Regions from separate parts of the Curtobacterium poinsettiae genome, predicted to be linked through region 3. Evidence: predicted binding sites of a transcription regulator. Region 3 holds the regulator's gene; each other region holds the start of a gene.
The links. The regulator HrcA, encoded in region 3, represses chaperone genes, less so after heat shock. The targets are predictions, from matches to a motif close to TTNGCACTCGNNNNNNNCGAGTGCNAA.
Positions count from the first base shown of each region.

Region 1: a site for HrcA is predicted at 3,237-3,263, ahead of ACL00U_RS00235 (Hsp20/alpha crystallin family protein). Genes of this name have one in related genera too.
Region 2: a site for HrcA is predicted at 1,939-1,965, ahead of groL (chaperonin GroEL). Genes of this name have one in related genera too.

Region 1 is NZ_CP178434.1:51,852-58,118, forward strand. It holds gene ACL00U_RS00220 (SDR family NAD(P)-dependent oxidoreductase) at 249-935, opposite strand; gene ACL00U_RS00225 (manganese catalase family protein) at 1,433-2,314, shown strand; gene ACL00U_RS00230 (hypothetical protein) at 2,384-2,710, opposite strand; gene ACL00U_RS00235 (Hsp20/alpha crystallin family protein) at 2,722-3,180, opposite strand; gene ACL00U_RS00240 (hypothetical protein) at 3,407-3,589, shown strand; gene ACL00U_RS00245 (MarR family winged helix-turn-helix transcriptional regulator) at 3,608-4,144, shown strand; gene ACL00U_RS00250 (TetR/AcrR family transcriptional regulator) at 4,278-4,892, shown strand; gene glgX (glycogen debranching protein GlgX) at 4,952-6,267, shown strand, end outside.
Region 2 is NZ_CP178434.1:3,155,322-3,161,588, reverse strand. It holds gene ACL00U_RS14885 (DUF2332 family protein) at 1-349, shown strand, start outside; gene ACL00U_RS14880 (DUF3263 domain-containing protein) at 446-757, shown strand; gene ACL00U_RS14875 (LytR C-terminal domain-containing protein) at 754-1,365, shown strand; gene ACL00U_RS14870 (cold-shock protein) at 1,546-1,749, shown strand; gene groL (chaperonin GroEL) at 2,007-3,629, shown strand; gene ACL00U_RS14860 (hypothetical protein) at 3,952-4,848, shown strand; gene ACL00U_RS14855 (sensor histidine kinase) at 5,059-6,267, opposite strand, start outside.
Region 3 is NZ_CP178434.1:1,506,318-1,512,584, reverse strand. It holds gene ACL00U_RS07135 (PhoH family protein) at 1-456, opposite strand, end outside; gene ACL00U_RS07130 (histidine triad nucleotide-binding protein) at 446-799, opposite strand; gene ACL00U_RS07125 (16S rRNA (uracil(1498)-N(3))-methyltransferase) at 838-1,572, opposite strand; gene dnaJ (molecular chaperone DnaJ) at 1,572-2,684, opposite strand; gene hrcA (heat-inducible transcriptional repressor HrcA) at 2,718-3,737, opposite strand; gene ACL00U_RS07110 (DUF4870 domain-containing protein) at 3,847-4,410, shown strand; gene hemW (radical SAM family heme chaperone HemW) at 4,448-5,701, opposite strand; gene ACL00U_RS07100 (HAD family hydrolase) at 5,731-6,267, shown strand, end outside.

The DNA of each region.
Region 1 (6,267 bases), 1.5 Mb from region 3:
CTCGATCATCGCATGCCGCCCACGCCGTGCAGCGCGGACCGACGTCACGCGCCCGCGGTCATGGCGGCGAGGGCGATGACGGTCGTGGTGACGATCGCGGCGCAGAGCAGCAGCGTGGCGATCGTGTGCTTCGTCGAGGACTCCATGTCACCAGACTCGTGGCGCGGAGTCGCCGGGGCATCGGGCGCAGGGGCGAAGCGCTTCGTCCCTGCGGGTGAAGCGAGGGGCGATCACCCGGTACTCGGGGATCAGACGACGACGGATCCCAGCTGCCGGTGCGCGATCGAGACGGACTCGCCGGACACCGCGTTCAGCGGCGACGACAGGAACGCGACGAGGTCGGCGATCTGCTGCGGTGTCGAGTCGCCGGGGCCACCTGGGCGGACCTCGGCGGACGGGGTGTCCGTCACGGTCCCGGGGTTGACGACGTTCACCGTGACCCCGGTGCCCGCCACGTCGTCGGCCAGGTTCTTCGCGATGACGCTCACCGCAGTGTTCCGGAGCGACGCCGTGATGTTGCCGGAGAAGTAGGCGTTCTGCCCGCTCACCACGACCACGCGACCGAACCCGGCCTCGCGCTGGGCGGGGAGCACGGCGTTCGCGACGCGGAGGAACCCGAGCGCCTTGCCGTCGATCGCGTCGAGGACCTGCTCCGGGTCGGACTTCCGGGCCGGGTCGAGGGTGCTCGCGCTCGGTGCAGCGGTCACGACCAGCACGTCTATGCGCCCGTGCCGCTCGAGGACGGCGGCGATGCCAACGTCCACCGACTCCTGCGAGGCGGTGTCGATCGGCACGCTGCCGTCGGAGTCCTCGGCGCTGCGGGAAGCGACGACGACGGTCGCCCCCTCGGTACGGAGGCGGTCGGCGACGGCGGTACCGATGTACCCCTTGCCTCCGACGACGAGTGCGACACGGTTCTTGAGTTCGAGGTCCACGCGGCCACGCTATGCCGGGACGGTGCGGTCTGCCCGCCCGTCGCGCACCGGAGCCCCCACCCGATGGCGGCAGGAGCTCCGGTGGTCAGATCTTCGTCCAACGAACTTACTCTTGAGGAATCACAAGCAAGCCGTCAGGTGTGCATGGCGGTGGGTATCGCAACGGAACGAGGTGGACGTGGGCTCACGAGCAGCTGGAAATGTCGCGACGATCATCGCCGCAGGGTGTTTGGTACTGCTCCTCGTCGTCGTCTGGCTCCGCGGACAGCAGTCGATCGGAGACGGGTTCGCGATCCCCGTCGTGTCCGTGCTCGTTCTCGGGTTCACCGGCTGCACGGTGTGGGCCGGGGTCGTCGCCTTGCGTCGACGCGGGAGAGGACGCTGACGCCCGTCTGCGCGATCTGGCTTTCCTTGAGGCGGCGCTGAGGCGGTCGCGCCGACCATCGCACACGGACCCGCTCGATCGACGGGCACCCGCTGGAGTGAAGGAGAGCCACGTGTACTTCCACAAGCAGGAACTGCAGTTCACGGCAACGCCCGACAAGCCCGACGCGATCTACGCCCGCAAGCTGCAGGAGGTGCTCGGTGGCCAGTACGGGGAGATCTCCGTCGCCATGCAGTACCAGTTCCAGGCGTGGAACATGCACATCCCCGGCAAGTACCGCGACATGGTGTTCGGCATCGGCGCCGAGGAGATGGGCCACGTCGAGATGCTCGCGACGATGATCGCGCAGCTGCTCGAGAAGTCCCCGCTCGGCATCACCGAGGACGCGCTGCAGGACGACCCCACGGTCGCCGCGATCGTCGGCGGCACCGACGTCCAGCACGCGATCGTCGCCGGTGCGGGTGCCCGTCCGGTGGACAGCAACGGCAACCCCTGGCAGGGCTCGTACATCACCGCCAGCGGCAACCTGCTCGCCGACTTCACGGCGAACGAGAACGCCGAGATGCAGGGCCGTGTGCAGGCCGCCCGGCTCTACCACATGACCGACGACCACGGCGTGCGGGACCTGCTGTCCTTCCTCATCGCCCGCGACACGATGCACCAGAACATGTGGGCGACCGCCGCCGCTGAGCTGCGCGAGCAGGGCGTCGAGGGCTTCCCCGTGCCGAGCAACTTCCCGCAGTCGAAGGAGAACCAGGAGGTCAACTACCAGTACCTCAACTTCTCCGACGGTGCCGAGGCGAAGAACGGCCCGTGGGCGAGCGGCCCCTCGTTCGACGGCAAGGGCGAGTACTCGTACCACGACGGCCCCACGACCTCGGTCCCGATGCCCCCGCCCACCCACCCCGACGTCCGGCTGTACGGCACCACCGAGCTGCCGAACGTCGTCGAGAAGACGGCCGGCCTGGTGCAGGACACGCTGCACAAGGAGTAGTCCCGCAACCCACGGAACGACGGGAGGCCCGGCGCACGACGTGCACCGGGCCTCCTGTCCGTCAGCGGGTCACCGCACCGACGGGGTGGACCCGCCCACGGTCATCAGCGCCCCCGTCTCGGGTTCTTCGTCACGCGGCGCCTCGAAGATGCCCGAGTAGGCGCGGACGGCACTCCACCCCGCGATCAGCAGGGCCGTGCCGAGCACCGACGCGACCCAGGGCGCCAGGAGCGACTGCTCGAACAGCCGGGGCGCGGCGACCCAGGCCAGGAACGTGCCGGTCAGGCTGCCGGTGGCCCCGAGGAGCACGGCGGTGCGCCGGTCCAGGCTCGTCAGTGCGAGCGCCGCGGTGACGACGAGGACCGCGACCACCGCGTGCAGCAGGACGGACGTCATCGCTCAGCTCCTCACCCGGCGGCGGTGCCGGAACCGGCGGCACCGGAACCGACCGCGAGCTGCTCGGACCCGCCACCGACGGTGACGGCGATCTTGCGCGGCTTCGCGGACTCCTTGACGGGGATCGTGACGCTGAGCACGCCGTTGTCGTACCCGGCGGTGATGCGCTCGGCGTCGAGGCCGTCGCCGAGCGTCAGCTGCCGGACGTACGTGCCGGGCTGGCGCTCACGGGTGAGCCACTGCGAGCCCTCGGGCGCGCCCAGGGTGCGCTCGGCGCGGATGGTCAGGACGGAACCGTCCACGTCGATGTCGACCGAGCCCGGGTCGATGCCGGGCAGGTCGACGTCGAGGACGTAGTGGTCCCCGGTGCGGTACAGGTCCATCGGCATCGAGCGCGGGCCGGCGGCGGTGCCGAGGAGCGAACCCGCGAGTCGGTCGAGCTCGCGGAACGGATCGAAGTTCATCGTCATCGAAATCAACTCCTTCGTGGTTCTCGTTGAGTCCCCTCGACTCAACTGCCACCGTTTTAGCACTCGACCCTGGCGAGTGCCAAAAGAACGCTCAGAGGAAGCCGAGAACCACGCAGCGCGCAAAACGTACACAGCGCGAATGGTTCGTTGAACTGACCGTTCACTGTGTGAAAGAGTTCAGCCGTCCGAACGGGACACACGGCAAGCAAGAAGGGCGGGACAGGACATGCACAGCACGTACTCCGGGATGCCTCGGGTCGCGACGATCGGCAGCAGCCACACGCGCGTCGGCCTCACCGACCCGGCGGTCATCGACGCGTACGTCGCGCGTCGCATCCAGGACCCCTCGCTGCTCGCCGGTCGCTCCGAGCCGTCCTACGCGGACTTCTTCACCACGCCTGCCGTATAGCAAGGAGCGCATGACCCCATGCCGTTGACCGTCGTCCGTCGAGAGCACGTCCACCTCTACACCCGCGAACCCGAGTCGCGGGCCGCGAAGACCGCCGTCGACGCGTTGCTCCGCCTGCAGCACGCCGAGGACCAGCAGATCGAGTCCGCCCGCATCGACAGCGGCCTGACGAAGAACGAGTTCCTCGCCGTCCGGTACCTGCTGCAGGCCCACCGGGACGGCCGCACGACGGGCCCGAAGGACCTGGCCGTCATGCTCGCCGTCTCGAACGCGTCGGTCACCAAGATCGTCGACGGGCTCGTGCAGAAGGGGCTGCTGTCCCGCGCGGCGCACCCCACGGACCGCCGTGCGCAGGTGCTCGCCCCCACGGACCAGGCCACCGAGAAGATCGACGCCTCGTACGCACGGTTCCACGAGGCCGTCGTCCAGGTGCTCGAGCAGCTGCCCGACGCGGACAACGCCGTCCTCGCCGACTCGCTCACGAAGATCGTCGACGCGCTCGCCGCGGGCTCGCCCGCGCCGGTCGACGAGTACACGGTCGACGACCAGGACTGACGCGAGCGCGCCCGGCTGACGCGACCCGACGGGTGCGGCGCGACCGCGATGCGGACGGGAGGCCCGTGGTGCGCCCGCCACGGGCCTCCCGTCCGACGGTGGCGTAAAAACCTTCCAACGGTAAGTTGGGTGCATGACCCACCCCGCGGACGACGCCGACGCGGCCCAGCCGCGCCGCGGCGGGTACCGCAAGGGCGCCGAGCGGCGCACCCAGATCCTCGACGAGATGATCCGCATGGTCGCGGAACAGGGGGTCGACGCTTCGTCGCTCCGTTCCGTGGCCGAGGCCCTCGGGATCACGCACGCGGCACTCCGCCACTACTTCCCGAGCCGCGACGAACTGCTGCTCGCCGTCTACCGGGAGCACGAGGTCCGCGAGCAGGGCGCACCCGACCGGATGAAGTCGGCGATCGGCGACATGCGCGAGAGCGCGTCGCGCAACCGTGCCGTGCCGGGGCTGGTGCAGCTGTACACGACCCTCGCCGCCGACGCGGTGCAGGAAGGCCACCCGGCCACGCGCGACTTCATGCGCGAACGCTTCGCCCGGCTGCGCGCCGAACTCGCCGTGCTCATCGAGGCGGACCAGGCGAGCGGACGGATCCGCACCGACCTGGACCCGGTCGACCTGGCGAGCCTGAGCATCGCGGCGTCCGACGGGCTGCAGGTGCAGTGGCTGCTCGACCCCGACGCCGTCGACGGTGAACGGGTGCTGCGGTTGCTGGAGCAGCTGGTCCCGCCGGTGCGCTGAGCGGCCAGGGGTACGGCCAGACTGCCGGTGGCACAGCGACCGGCCGGTAGAAGGGCAGCATGACCACTTCCACGCGCACCCCGCTCGGCGTCACGCTCGTCGACGGGGGCGCCAACGTCGCCCTGTTCTCGAGCACCGCCGAGCGCGTCGAGTTCTGCACCTTCGACGACGACGGCACCGAGCACCGCACCGAGCTCCGCAACCGCACCGGCTACACCTTCCACGACGTCGTGCCCGGCGTGGCCGTCGGCACCCGCTACGGCTTCCGCGTGCACGGCGCGTGGGACCCGGCGAACGGCCTGCGTCACAACGGCGCGAAGCTCCTGCTCGACCCCTACGCCACCGCGATCGACGGCGAGTACGAGTGGGGCCAGGCGCTCTTCGGTCACGACATGAACGACCCCGAGCAGCTCGACGACACCGACTCGGCCGGCGCGATGCCCAAGTCCGTCGTCGCCGACCGGTCCTTCGACTGGGACGGCGACAGCCTGCTGCGGACCCCGCTCACCGAAACCGTCGTGTACGAGGTGCACGTCAAGGGCTTCACGAAGCAGCACCCGGACGTCCCCGAGGAGATCCGCGGCACCTACGCCGGCATGGCCCACCCGGCGGCGATCAAGCACCTGACCGACCTCGGCGTCACCGCGGTCGAGCTGCTGCCGACGCACCAGTTCGTGCAGGACTCGACGCTGCTCGACAAGGGGCTCCGCAACTACTGGGGCTACAACAGCATCGGCTTCTTCGCGCCGCACGACGAGTACTCGTCCTCGGGCACCGCCGGGCAGCAGGTCGCCGAGTTCAAGTCGATGGTCAAGGCCCTGCACGCCGCGGGACTCGAGGTCATCATGGACGTCGTCTACAACCACACCGCCGAGGGCAACCACATGGGCCCGACGCTGTCGTTCAAGGGGATCGACAACCAGTCGTACTACCGGCTGGTCGAGGGTGACGAGGCGAACTACTTCGACACCACCGGCACCGGCAACAGCCTGAACGTCGGACACCCGGCAGCGCTCGGGCTGATCATGGACTCGCTCCGCTACTGGGTCGAGGAGATGCACGTCGACGGCTTCCGGTTCGACCTGGCCACGACCCTCACCCGCCAGGACGGCGAGGCCGAGAAGCACTCCGCGTTCCTCGACATCATCCACCAGGACCCCGTGCTGCGCGAGGTCAAGATGATCGCCGAGCCGTGGGACACCGCCGGCTACCAGGTGGGCGGGTTCCCGGCCGACTGGTCCGAGTGGAACGGCAAGTACCGCGACGACCTGCGCTCCTTCTGGCGTGGTGACGAGGGTGCGCTGGGCGACGCCGTCCAGCGGGTCCTGGGCAGCCCGGACGTCTACGAGGGGTCGCGCCGATCACCGCTCTGCTC
Region 2 (6,267 bases), 1.6 Mb from region 3:
GCTCGCCGTGCCTCCCGTGCGGATCAGGGGCACGCTGCCGGGTGACCTCGACCGTGCACTGGACGCCCTGCCGGACGACGTCGAACCGGTCGTCCTGACCACCGGGACCCTTGTCTACGTGCCGGGCGCGGACCGGCAACGGTTCGTGGACCGGATCCGTGAGCGGGGGGTGCACTGGATCGCCCTCGAGCGCACCGGGATCCTGCGCGATGTGGCCGCGACGCTCCCCGATGACGTCGACGCCGCTGACCCGGACGCGTTCGCGACGGCCTCAATCGACGGGGTCGCGGTCGCCGCCTCCGACCCGTTCGGTACCCGCGTGCGCTGGTTCCGTGCGCCGAACCTGTGACCAGTGTTCGCGACAGTCCAGCCCCGTGCCAGGGTCCGGATCGACTCCACCCCTACGATGTGCGAGACCCGTTACCCGACCGTGATCGGAACCGCCGTGACCAGCCCCACCGACGAACGCAGCACTGAGCAGCTCAGCGAGCTCGCCCAGCGCGTGCTGTCGTTCGAGCAGGACCGGGCACGGCACGACCGCACGAAGGAAGCGGAGATCCGGGTCGAGTTCGAGATGTCGGCGGCGCGCTACTACCAGGTGCTGAACCGCGTGATCGACTCGCCCGCGGCACTCGCGTACGACCCGCAGCTCGTCAGCCGGCTGCAGCGGCTCCGGCACGCGCGCACCAGCGCCCGGGCCACGCGCAGCTTCGTCGCGCCAGGCGTGGCTCCCGAAGGACGTGAAGAGGAACGATGAGCACGAGATTCCCCCGAGACCGGTTCGACGACGTCGCCGACGGCCCGCGGGTCGGTGCGCACCGCGGTGCCCAGCGTCGCGGCCGTGGCTGGATCGCCTTCGCCTGGGCGGCACTCGCCACCGGGGTGCTCGTCGGCATCGGCGTGCTCGTGCTCGCGCTGCTGAACGGCAGCTACTCCTTCAACGGCTCGGACTCTCCGTCGGCGTCCACGTCGGCGTCCGCCACCGCGAAGCCCTCGGCGACGTCGAAGCCGTCCGCGTCCTCGTCGGCCGGATCGGGTTCCGCGGGGTCCGGCGCGGGCAGTGCCGCGGCCGCGACGCCGGCGCAGCAGGGCACCACCACCGTGGTGGTCCTGAACGGCACGACCACCACGGGCCTGGCAAGCCGGGCGAGTGCGGCGCTGACCGGTGCCGGCTGGCAGGTCGCCTCGACCGGTGACGCCGGCACGACGGGCTCGACGTCGACGATCGTCTACTACCAGCAGGCGTCGCAGGCGGCGGTCGCGCAGGGCATCGCGAAGCAGCTCGGGGTCACCGCGGTGCAGCAGTCGGCGGCGTTCCCGAACGCGGACGTGAGTGTCGTCCTCGGCGCGGACTACACCGGTTGATCCCGGCACCACCGCGTTTTTCGCGCATTGTGTGACGGGTGTGTTTCGGGCACGTTGATTTCTGCCGGAATCGACGTGAAACAACGTCACACCTCTTGCCTGATCCGGCGCGTTCGGTCAGAGTCCCATGCAGACGACGATCACGTCGTTCCGCACTGCAGTACCAGGGAGCAAGAGATCATGGCCAACGGAACCGTGAAGTGGTTCAACGCTGAAAAGGGCTTCGGCTTCATCACCGTGGATGGAGGGGGCCAGGACGTGTTCGTGCACTACTCGGCCATCGACATGTCGGGTTACAAGGTCCTCGAGGAGGGCCAGGCCGTCGTGTTCGACGTCGGGACCGGGTCGAAGGGCCCGCAGGCAGAGTCCGTCCGCCCCGCCTGAGCACCACCACTTCCAGAACGCGCCGTCCCGTCAGGGGCGGCGCGTTCGTCGTGTGCGGGGGTGAGGACGGGTGCGGGGAGCGCGACCGCGGCGGTGGTGCGGGGTCCGCCGGACGTGGCGTGTCCTGGGAAGTCGTCACGAGCCTCCCGACTGTGTTGCACTCGCACCCGTCGAGTGCCAGAATCGGCGTTGGCACTCGCTCACGCTGAGTGCCAGCACGACCCCCAAGACGACGTCCGGGAGGGACGAAAAACCACATGGCTAAGATCATTGCTTTCGACGAGGAGGCCCGCCGTGGCCTCGAGCGCGGCCTGAACCAGCTGGCCGACGCCGTGAAGGTGACGCTCGGCCCGCGCGGCCGCAACGTCGTCCTCGAGAAGAAGTGGGGCGCCCCCACGATCACGAACGACGGTGTCTCCATCGCCAAGGAGATCGAACTCGACGACCCGTACGAGAAGATCGGTGCGGAGCTCGTCAAGGAGGTCGCCAAGAAGACCGACGACGTCGCCGGTGACGGGACGACCACCGCGACCGTCCTCGCCCAGGCCCTCGTCCGCGAAGGCCTGCGCAACGTCGCCGCCGGTGCCGACCCCGTGTCGCTCAAGCGCGGCATCGAGAAGGCCGTCGCCGCCGTCTCCGACCAGCTCCTCGCCAACGCGAAGGACATCGAGACCAAGGACCAGATCGCCGCGACCGCGTCGATCTCGGCCGCTGACCCGACGATCGGCGCGCTCATCGCCGAGGCCATCGACAAGGTCGGCAAGGAAGGCGTCGTCACCGTCGAGGAGTCGAACACCTTCGGCACCGAGCTCGAGCTCACCGAGGGCATGCGCTTCGACAAGGGCTACCTGTCGCAGTACTTCGTCACCGACCCCGAGCGTCAGGAAGCCGTCTTCGAGGACGCCTACATCCTGATCGTCAACTCGAAGATCTCGAACATCAAGGACCTCCTGCCGGTCGTCGACAAGGTGATCCAGGCGGGCAAGCAGCTCCTGATCATCGCCGAGGACGTCGACGGCGAGGCCCTGGCCACGCTCGTCGTGAACAAGATCCGCGGCATCTTCAAGTCCGTCGCCGTCAAGGCTCCGGGCTTCGGCGACCGCCGCAAGGCCATGCTGCAGGACATCGCGATCCTCACCGGTGGCCAGGTCATCTCGGAAGAGGTCGGCCTCAAGCTCGAGAACGCGACGCTCGACCTGCTCGGTCGTGCCCGCAAGGTCGTCATCACCAAGGACGAGACCACGATCGTCGAGGGTGCTGGCGACGCCGAGCAGATCGCCGGCCGTGTCCGCCAGATCCGTGCCGAGATCGAGGCGACCGACTCCGACTACGACCGCGAGAAGCTCCAGGAGCGCCTCGCGAAGCTCGCCGGTGGCGTCGCCGTCATCAAGGCGGGTGCCGCGACCGAGGTCGAGCTCAAGGAGCGCAAGCACCGCATCGAGGACGCCGTCCGCAACGCGAAGGCTGCCGTCGAAGAGGGCATCGTCGCCGGTGGTGGCGTCGCCCTCATCCAGGCCGGTGCCGTCGCACTCGAGGCCCTCGAGCTCGAGGGTGACGAGGCGACCGGTGCGAACATCGTCCGCGTGGCCATCGACGCGCCGCTCAAGCAGATCGCGCTGAACGCCGGTCTCGAGCCGGGCGTCGTCGCCGCCAAGGTCCGCGAGCTCGAGTCGGGTTGGGGCCTCAACGCCGCGACCGGCGAGTACGTCGACCTGATCGCCGCCGGCATCATCGACCCCGCCAAGGTCACGCGTTCGGCGCTGCAGAACGCTGCGTCGATCGCCGGTCTGTTCCTGACCACCGAGGTCGTCGTCGCCGAGAAGCCCGAGCGCACCCCCGCTGCTCCGGCTGGCGACCCGACGGGTGGCATGGACTTCTAAGTCCGCCTGACGGAAGGGCCCCGCACGCTGCGCGTGTGGGGCCCTTCTGTGTGTGTGGGGGGTGCGGGCTGCGGGTGGGCCTGTTGGTCACGACACCCCGCTCAGGCTCGCGGCGCGGTCACGAACCGTCGGTTTGGCCGCTTCCCGTCGACACTTCGTGACCGTCCGGCGGCGCAGGAGCGGGGAGTCATGACCGGCTCGTGGATGCGGCTTGCTCGTGTCGCGCCTCACCACTCCCGCACAGGAGGCCCGACTCACCTCGTTCTCCACAGGTTCCGAGCGCAGGTGGTCGGCTCGCGTGCCCTGCAGCGACCATGACGGCATGCCAGCTGCCCGTCGCCTCCCCGCTCCGTTCGACCGATCCACCTTCCGCGTGGCCGATGCCGTGGGTGGTGGCATTCATCCGGAACGACTCCGACGTGCCGACCTGGCAGCCCCGGTCCACGGTGTCCGCGCTCCGATCGACTCGGTGGACTTCATCGACGCCGTCGCCCTGGTCATGCGTCCCGACCAGTTCTTCAGTCACACGACCGCCGCTGCGATCTGGGGTGCGCCACTGCCGCAGTCGGTGCAATCGCTCCGGACCGTGCACGTCTCCACTGTGGGAGACGGGGTCCGGATGCGTCGGCCGGACGTGATCGCGCACCGCATCCGTCGGCCGACCGTCGTCGAACACCGCGAGCGCCGGGTCAGTTCGCCCGCGCAGATGTGGTTCGAGTGCGCCGGTGTCGTGGACCGTGACGGCCTGGTCGCGATCGGGGACCACCTCGTCGGAGTGTCGGGTCTCGCGACTGCGGACGACCTCCGTGCTGCGATCCGTCCCGGCACACGCTTCGCGCTCGCTGCTCGGCGCGCGCTGGAACTCGTCCGGGCCGGGGCGGAGTCGCCGCAGGAGACCTGGCTCCGTCTGGCAGTGGTCGAAGCGGGGTTCCCCGAGCCGGAGCTGAACGTCGACGTGCACGACGGTGCGGGACGGTTCCTCGGCCGCGTCGACATGGCGTGGCCGGAGTTCGGCATCGCGTTGGAGTACGACGGCGATCACCACCGCGAGCGTGACACCTTCCGACACGATCAACGACGGGACAACGGGTTCGTGGTGAACGACTGGCTCGTGATCCATGCAACGGCGTCGGACGCCCACCGGCCCGCAGTGTTGTTCGAGCGGCTCCGGCAGGCGTTCGAGGTCCGTGCGGTCGGAAACCGTCGGCGCTCGGCGTGAGAGCGGCATGTGCCACGCGGACGAGTACTTCGTCGGGCGGTCACGACATGTCGTCGGCTGTGCGCCGGTCGGTCACGAACTGTCGGTCAGCGAGTGCGCAGACGACAGATCGTGACCACTCGGCGGCCGTGAACGGGGTGTTGTGACCAGCCGGGACGCCGCGGGACGGCCGGGACGCCGCGGGACACACGGCCCTCGCCGGTCAGGCGGTCAGGCGGCGAAGTCGCGGGGGAGCAGGGGGAGCCAGACGCGGAAGGTCGCGCCGCCGCCCTCGGTGTCGAAGACCTCGACCGAGCCGTGGTGCGCCGCGACGATCCCGGACACGATGGCGAGTCCGAGACCCGAGCCACCGGTGTCGCGTGCGCGCGAGGTGTCGGCACGCCAGAAGCGCTGGAAGATCTTCTCGCGCAGCTGCGGCGGGATGCCCTCACCGTGGTCGATCACGTCGAGGTGCGCCATGCCGCGCTCGTCGTCCACGCCGATGCCGATCTCGATCGGGTCGTCGTGCGCCGTGAACCGCATGGCGTTGCCCATCAGGTTCGTGACGATCTGGCGGATCTTGTTCTCCTCTGCCAGGACGATCGGCGGGCGCTTCGGCAGCACGACCGTGGGCAGCGGCGTGGTCTCGTCGGTCGGTGTGGCGCCGGCGTCGATGTTCATCGCGCGCGTGCGGCGGGCTCGGAGGCGCGCGATGGTCTGGCGCGAGAACGCGATCGGGCCCGTGGTGTTCGCCGAGGTCGGCGACACGGGCGGTGCCTCGCCGGTGTCCGGAGAGACGACGGACGACGGGGACGACGACGGACGGACGGCCTGCGGCACGCTCTCGCCGGTCAGGGAGTCCTCGACGAGGACCTGGATCTCGCGGTCGGGGTTGGAGGCCATGGTGTCGAGCGCCGAGTCGCGGGCGATGGCGACGAGGTCGACGGGGCCGAGCTCGAGCGGCTTGGACTCGTCGATGCGGGCGAGCTGCAGCAGGTCCTGCACGAGCAGGCCCATCCGCTGCGCTTCCTTCTCGATGCGCTCCATCGCCTGGGCGACGTCTTCTTCCTTGCGGAGGGCACCCATCCGGTACAGCTCGGCGTACCCGCGCAGGGACACAAGCGGGGTGCGGAGCTCGTGGGAGGCGTCCCCGACGAACCGGCGCATCTGGTCGATGGTGCGCTCACGGTCCTCGAACGCGGAGTCGATCCGCTCGAGCATCACGTTGAGGGAGCGGTTGAGCCGGCCGACCTCGGTGTTCGGGGTGTCGGCTTCGAGGCGCTGGTTGAAGTCACCGGCGGCGAACCGGGCCGCGGTGTCCTCGACGTCGCGCAGCGGGTCGAAGGTCGCGGTGACGAGCAGCCGGGTGAGCATGGCGCCGAGCAGGATGACCGAGGCGCCGAACCCGAGGAAGATCGCGGTGAACTTGCCGATCGTCTC
Region 3 (6,267 bases):
GGTCTTGCCGGTCCCGGCCGGGCCGATGCCGAACGTGATCGTGTGCTCGTCGATGGCGTCGACGTAGGCACGCTGCCCGTCGGTCTTCGGCCGGACGGACTTGCCGCGGCTCGAGACGATGGGGGTGCCGAAGGTGTCGGACGGCTTGCGGTCGTCGTCGAGGATCCGTGCGGACATCGGGATGTCGGACGGGCCGATCTCCTGCCCGCGCTTGACCATGCCGACGAGCTCGTCGACGAGCGCCTTCGCGCGGGCGACGTCGCGTTCGGGGCCGGTCAGCGTGACCTCGTTGCCACGGACGACCACCCGGACACCCGGGTACTGGCGCTCGACGGTCTTGAGCAGTCGGTCCTGGGGGCCGAGCAGCTGCACCATGGCGATGCCGTCGACCTGGAGCGAGACGGAGACGGGCTGTTCGTCGGCGGCGGTGGGCTGTGCTGGTTCGTTATCCGGCAAGGGTGCCTTCCTGCAGTTCACCTGCGAGTACGTGCGCGTGCACGTGGAACACGGTCTGACCGGCGGCTTCGCCGGTGTTGAAGACGAGTCGGAACTGGCCGTCGGCGCGCTCGTCGGCGATGCGCTGCGCCGTGGCGACCACGTGGGCCAGGAGGTCGGGGTCCCCCGCGGCGAGCTCCGCGACGTTCGCGTACTGCTCCGTCTTGGGCACGACGAGCACGTGGACGGGGGCCTTGGGCGCGATGTCCTCGATCGCGATGACACGGTCGTCCTCGGCGACGATGGTCGCCGGGATCTCGCGCGCGATGATCTTGGAGAAGACGCTGGGCGTGCTGGTGCTCATGGCTCCATCGTAGGACGCGTCCGACGGCGGGGTCCGGCTCACCAGCGGCCCAGTCGCGCCTGCAGGACAGCGAGTGCCGCCGGTCCTGCGGTGGAGGTGCGGAGCACGCTGTCGCCGAGTCGGACACGCACCGCACCGGCGGCCTCGAGCCGGTCGAGCTCGGCACCGTCGATGCCGCCTTCGGGTCCGACGACGAGCGCGATGTCCTCGGCGTCCGTCGGTGGTTCCCAGGTGGCGAGCCGCACGGTCGCGGTGGGGTCGAGCAGGACGAGTGCGGTCCCTGCTCCGAGGGCCGACACGAGCTGGCCCGTCGTCGCGAGCGGTGCCACCGCAGGGACGCGCGGACGGATTGCCTGCTTCGCCGCCTCGTGCGCGATGGCGGCCCACCGCGCACGACCCTTCTCGACCTTCGCGCCGTCCCACCGGGAGACACTGCGCACAGCCGACCACGGCACCACCCGGTCGACACCGATCTCGGTCGCCGCCTGCACGGCCATCTCGTCGCGGCCGCCCTTCGCCAGTGCCTGCACCAGCGTCAGCGACGGACGCGGTGCGTCCTGGTGCTCGAGGGTCTCGACCGCGAGCTCCAGCGTGTCCTTGCCGAGTGCCGTGACCGGTCCGGACACCACGGTGCCCCGACCGTCGGCGATCCGCAGGACCTCGCCGACCCGGACCCGCGCGACGGAGACCGCGTGCCGGCCCTCGGCGCCGTCGAGCGACACCGTGTCGCCGACGACGACGTCGAGCGAGTCGACGAGGTACAGCGACGCCATCAGTGGTTGAAGAAACGGTCGCGGAGCTTGCCGAACATGCCCTGCTGGAACCGGGCGAGCTGCGGAGCCGTCGTCTTGTGCGACTTCGCCAGCTGCTCGACCAGCTGCCGTTCCTTGTGGGACAGCTTGGTCGGGGTGACGACCTGCACGCCGACCCGCAGGTCACCGCGGCCGTTCCCGCGCAGCTTCGTGATGCCGCGGTCCTTGATGACGAGGACGTCGGCGCTCTGCACACCGGGTCGGATCTCGAGCTCGACCGGACCGTCGAGGCCGTCGATGGTGGTGGTCGTGCCGAGGACGGCGTCGGTCATGCCGACCTCGAGCGTGGCCAGCAGGTCGTCACCGTCGCGGCTGAAGACGTCGTCGTGGCGCACGCGGATCTCGAGGTACAGGTCACCGGACGGGCCACCGGCCGGACCGACCTCGCCCTGGCCCGGCATCTGCAGCCGCAGTCCGGAGTCGACGCCGGCGGGGACGTCCACCGGTACGGTGCGACGGGCGCGGACGCGGCCCTGGCCCTGGCAGGTCGGGCAGGGGCTCGGGATGACGGTGCCGTACCCGCGGCAGGTGCCGCACGGGGCGCTCGTCACGACGTTGCCGAGGAGCGACCGGACCTGGCGCTGGATGTGCCCGGAACCGCCGCAGATGTCGCACGTGCGCGGGCTGGTGCCCGGTGCGCAGCAGGAGCCGTGGCAGGTCTCGCACAGCACGGCCGTGTCGACCTCGACGTCCTTGTGGGTGCCGAAGACGACCTCGTCGAGGTCGACCTCGATGCGGAGCAGGGCGTCCTGCCCCCGTTCGGCACGGCTGCGGGGGCCGGAGCCACGTCCGCCGCCACCGCCACCACCGAAGAAGGCGTCGAAGATGTCGCTGAAGCCGCCAGCACCGCCTCCGAAGGGGCTGTCGGCCTGCGGTCCGGCGTCGTACCGGCGTCGCTGCTCGGGGTCGCTCAGCACGTCGTACGCGTGCGTCACGTCCTTGAAGCGCTCGGCGGCGTCGGGTGCCGGGTTCACGTCCGGGTGGAGCTCACGCGCCAGGCGGCGGTAGGCCTTCTTGATGTCGGCATCGGAGGCGTCTCGCTGGACGCCGAGGACGTCGTAGTGGTCTGCCACGTATCCCTCAGTCGGTTGGGTTCGGTCGGTTGGTCAATGTTCGCCCAGGAGTTTGGACAGGTACCGGGCGACGGCCCGGACGGCCGCCATGTTCGTGCCGTAGTCCATCCGGGTCGGTCCGAGGACGCCCAGTCGGGCCACCTCGCCACCGGCCAGGTAGCCGCCGGCGACGATGCTCGTGGCGTCGAGCCCGTACTCGGCGTTCTCGACGCCGATGCTGGCCGCCACCGCGATGTCGTCCACCTGCATCTCCCCGAACAAGCGGAGCAGGGTGACTTGTTCCTCGATCGCTTCGAGCACGGGGAAGAGGCCGCCGGAGAAGTCCTGCTCGCTCTTCGCCAGGTTCGCCGCACCGGCCATCAGCAGGCGGTCCTGCCGGTTCGCAGCGACCTGCTCGATGAGCGTGGCGACGACGACCCCGCCGAGCGTCTGGGCGTCGGGGCGGAGCTGCTGCGGCACGGCCCGGAGTGCGGTCGGGACGTCCTGCAGCAGGAGCCCCACCGTGGCGCCGTTCACCACGGTGCGGAGTTCGCCGAGCGAGTCCTCGTCGAGCGCGACGTCGGTCTCGACCACGCGCTGCTCGACCCGGGCGGTGTCGGTGATGAGCACCACCATCAGCCGGGCGTCACCGAGCCGCACCAGCTCGACGTGCTGCACGCGGGCGCGCACCATCGACGGGTACTGCACCAGGGCGACCTGGTTCGTGAGCTGGCTGAGCAGCCGGACGGTGCGCCCGAGGACTTCGTCGAGGTCGTTCGGGGCGCCGAGGAAGGTCTCGATGGCGTGCCGCTGCGCGCTGGAGAGCGGACGGGCACCGGCGAGGTGGTCCACGAAGAGGCGGTATCCCTTGTCGGTCGGTACGCGACCGGACGAGGTGTGCGGGGCCGCGATGAGCTGTTCGTCCTCGAGCAGGGCCATGTCGTTGCGGATGGTCGCGGCGCTGACCCCGAAGGCGTGCCGCTCGACGATGGTCTTCGACCCGACGGGTTCACGCGACGCCACGTAGTCGCGCACGATGGCCTTGAGGACCTCGAGGCTGCGTTCACTGACCACGAGCGTCTCCTTCCCGATCGACCTGGCACTCGGACGTGTCGACTGCTGATCCTACGCCCGACCGCTGACGGCCCGGGACTTCCGGGCGGTCGGCCGATACGCTTCCGCCATGACCTACGGACAGCAGCCCGGCGGCCCTTCCGACCAGCAGCCCGGCGGGCCGCAGCAGCCCGGCGGGCCGCAGCAGCCCGGCGGGCCGCAGCAGCCCGGCGGGCCCCAGCAGCCCAGTGGCCCCCAGCAGCCCGGGGGCCAGTACGGCCCCGGCCCCGGCGGGCCGCAGCAGCCCGGCGGCCCCCAGTACCCCGGCGGGCCCCAGTACCCCTCCGGGTACACCCCGCCCCAGCCGATGAGCCCCGAGGACCAGCGCCTCTGGGCGACGCTGACGCACATCGGCGGCATCTTCTTCACCGTGGTCGCACCGCTGGTGGCCTACCTGGTCCTGCGCGACCGCGGCGGCTTCATCCGCGAGCACACCCGGGTCGCCCTGAACTTCCACATCACGATGGCGATCGCCTACGTGGTCGGTTCCCTCACCTCGGTGTTCGGGGTCGGGCTCCTGATCATCTTCGCCGCGGGCATCGTGTCGCTGATCTTCAGCATCATGGCCGCGATCGCCGCGAACCAGGGCCAGTTCTACCGCTACCCGCTCTCGATCGAGTTCATCAAGCAGTAAGCGGCACGCACTCGGCAGCAAGCAGTGCGCACGCCGCTCAGTCGAGCAGCTCCCGCACCACCGCGTCGGCGAGCAGCCGACCCTGCAGGGTCAGGTCGATGCGTCCCCGCACCGCGGCCGACCCGTCCACGAGCCCGCGTGCGATGAGGCCGGCGACCCGGCCACGGGCCTCCTGGCGGATCTCGCTCGTGGCGAGCTCCCCGCGGACCCGCGCGGCGAGCAGCAGGCGCTCGACGTACCGCGTCTCGTCGTCGATGGTCTCGCGGCCGGCGGCCGGCGACTCCCCCGACAGCACCCGGTTCGCGTAGGCGGCCGGGTGCTTGACGTTCCACCAGCGGGTACCGGCGACGGCGGAGTGCGCACCGGGGCCGACGCCCCACCAGTCGTGGCCCTTCCAGTAGGACAGGTTGTGGCGACTCGCGTGCCCGTCGCCGCGCGCCCAGTTCGAGACCTCGTACCAGGAGTAGCCGGCGTCGCCGAGCACCTGGTCGGCGAGCTCGTACATGTCGGCGGCCAGGTCGTCGTCGGGGGCGGGGAGCTCACCGCGGGCGACCATGCGGCCCATCGCGGTGCCGTCCTCGACGATGAGCGAGTAGGCCGACACGTGGTCGGGCTCGCACGCGATCGCGGCGTCGAGCGAGGTCCGCCAGTCGGCGAGCGACTCCCCCGGCGTGGAGTAGATCAGGTCGAGCGAGACGTCGAGCCCCTGCTGCTTCGCGAGGTCGACGACGACGGGGACCCGCAGGGGGTCGTGCGTTCGGTCGAGCGTGGCGAGCACGTGCGGCACCGCGGACTGCATCCCGTAGCTGATCCGGTTGAACCCGCCGGCCCGCAGGGTCTCGAGCGACGCCGCGTCGACGGAGTCGGGGTTCGCCTCGGTGGTGACCTCGGCCCCGGGCAGGATGCCCCACGTGTCGTCGATCGCCCGCAGGATCATCGCCAGGTCGGACGCCGGCAGCATGGTCGGGGTCCCGCCGCCGAAGAACACGGTCGACACCGGGCGCCGCGGCACGCCGGAACGGTCGAGCACGGTCGCGGCCCACTCGATCTCGCGCACGGCGTGGCCGGCGTAGTCGTCGCGACGGACGCCGCGGAGCTCGGAGGCCGTGTAGGTGTTGAAGTCGCAGTAGCCACAGCGCACACGGCAGAACGGGACGTGCACGTAGACGCCGAACGGGACGTCACCGGCGGCGGGAGCAGCGCCGGGGCCGGTGGCGGGGCCCGCTGCCGCCCACGGCGTGATCAGGCCGTCCGCGGGTGCTGGATCGGCGATCGGGAGAGCACTCGGCATGGAGTCCATTGTCCGTCATGATGGGAGCCATGGAGCACCATCCCGTCCCCACCACGGTCCTGTGGGACATCGACGGCACCCTCGTGATGAACGCGTCGTCCCCGGGCAACCTCTACCACCTGGCCCTCGAGCGGGCGGTGGGCCGCGACCTCACCCTGCGGGTGGGGCACCAGCACGGCCGGACCGACGCCGGACTCATCGCCGAGCACGTGCGCGCCCACGCGTTCGAGGACACCCTGATCCCCACGGTCAGTCGGCACCTGCACGACCTGACCGCCGAACGGCACGCCTCCGGCGACCACCGCAGCCCCGTCCCCGGAGCGAAGGCGCTCCTGACCCGGTTCGCCGAGCTCGGGTGGCGCAACGGGCTGCTCACCGGCAACTCGGAGTACCGCGCCCGGGTGAAGCTCACCGGCGCCGGGTTCGACCCCGACGGCTTCGACTGGGAGCACTCGTACTTCGGCGACACCGAGGTCGATCGGGCGGGGGTCACCCACCGTGCCGCCGCCGACCTGGTCGGCACCCGGGCGGTGATCGTCGGCGACACCCCGCGTGACGGCGAGGCA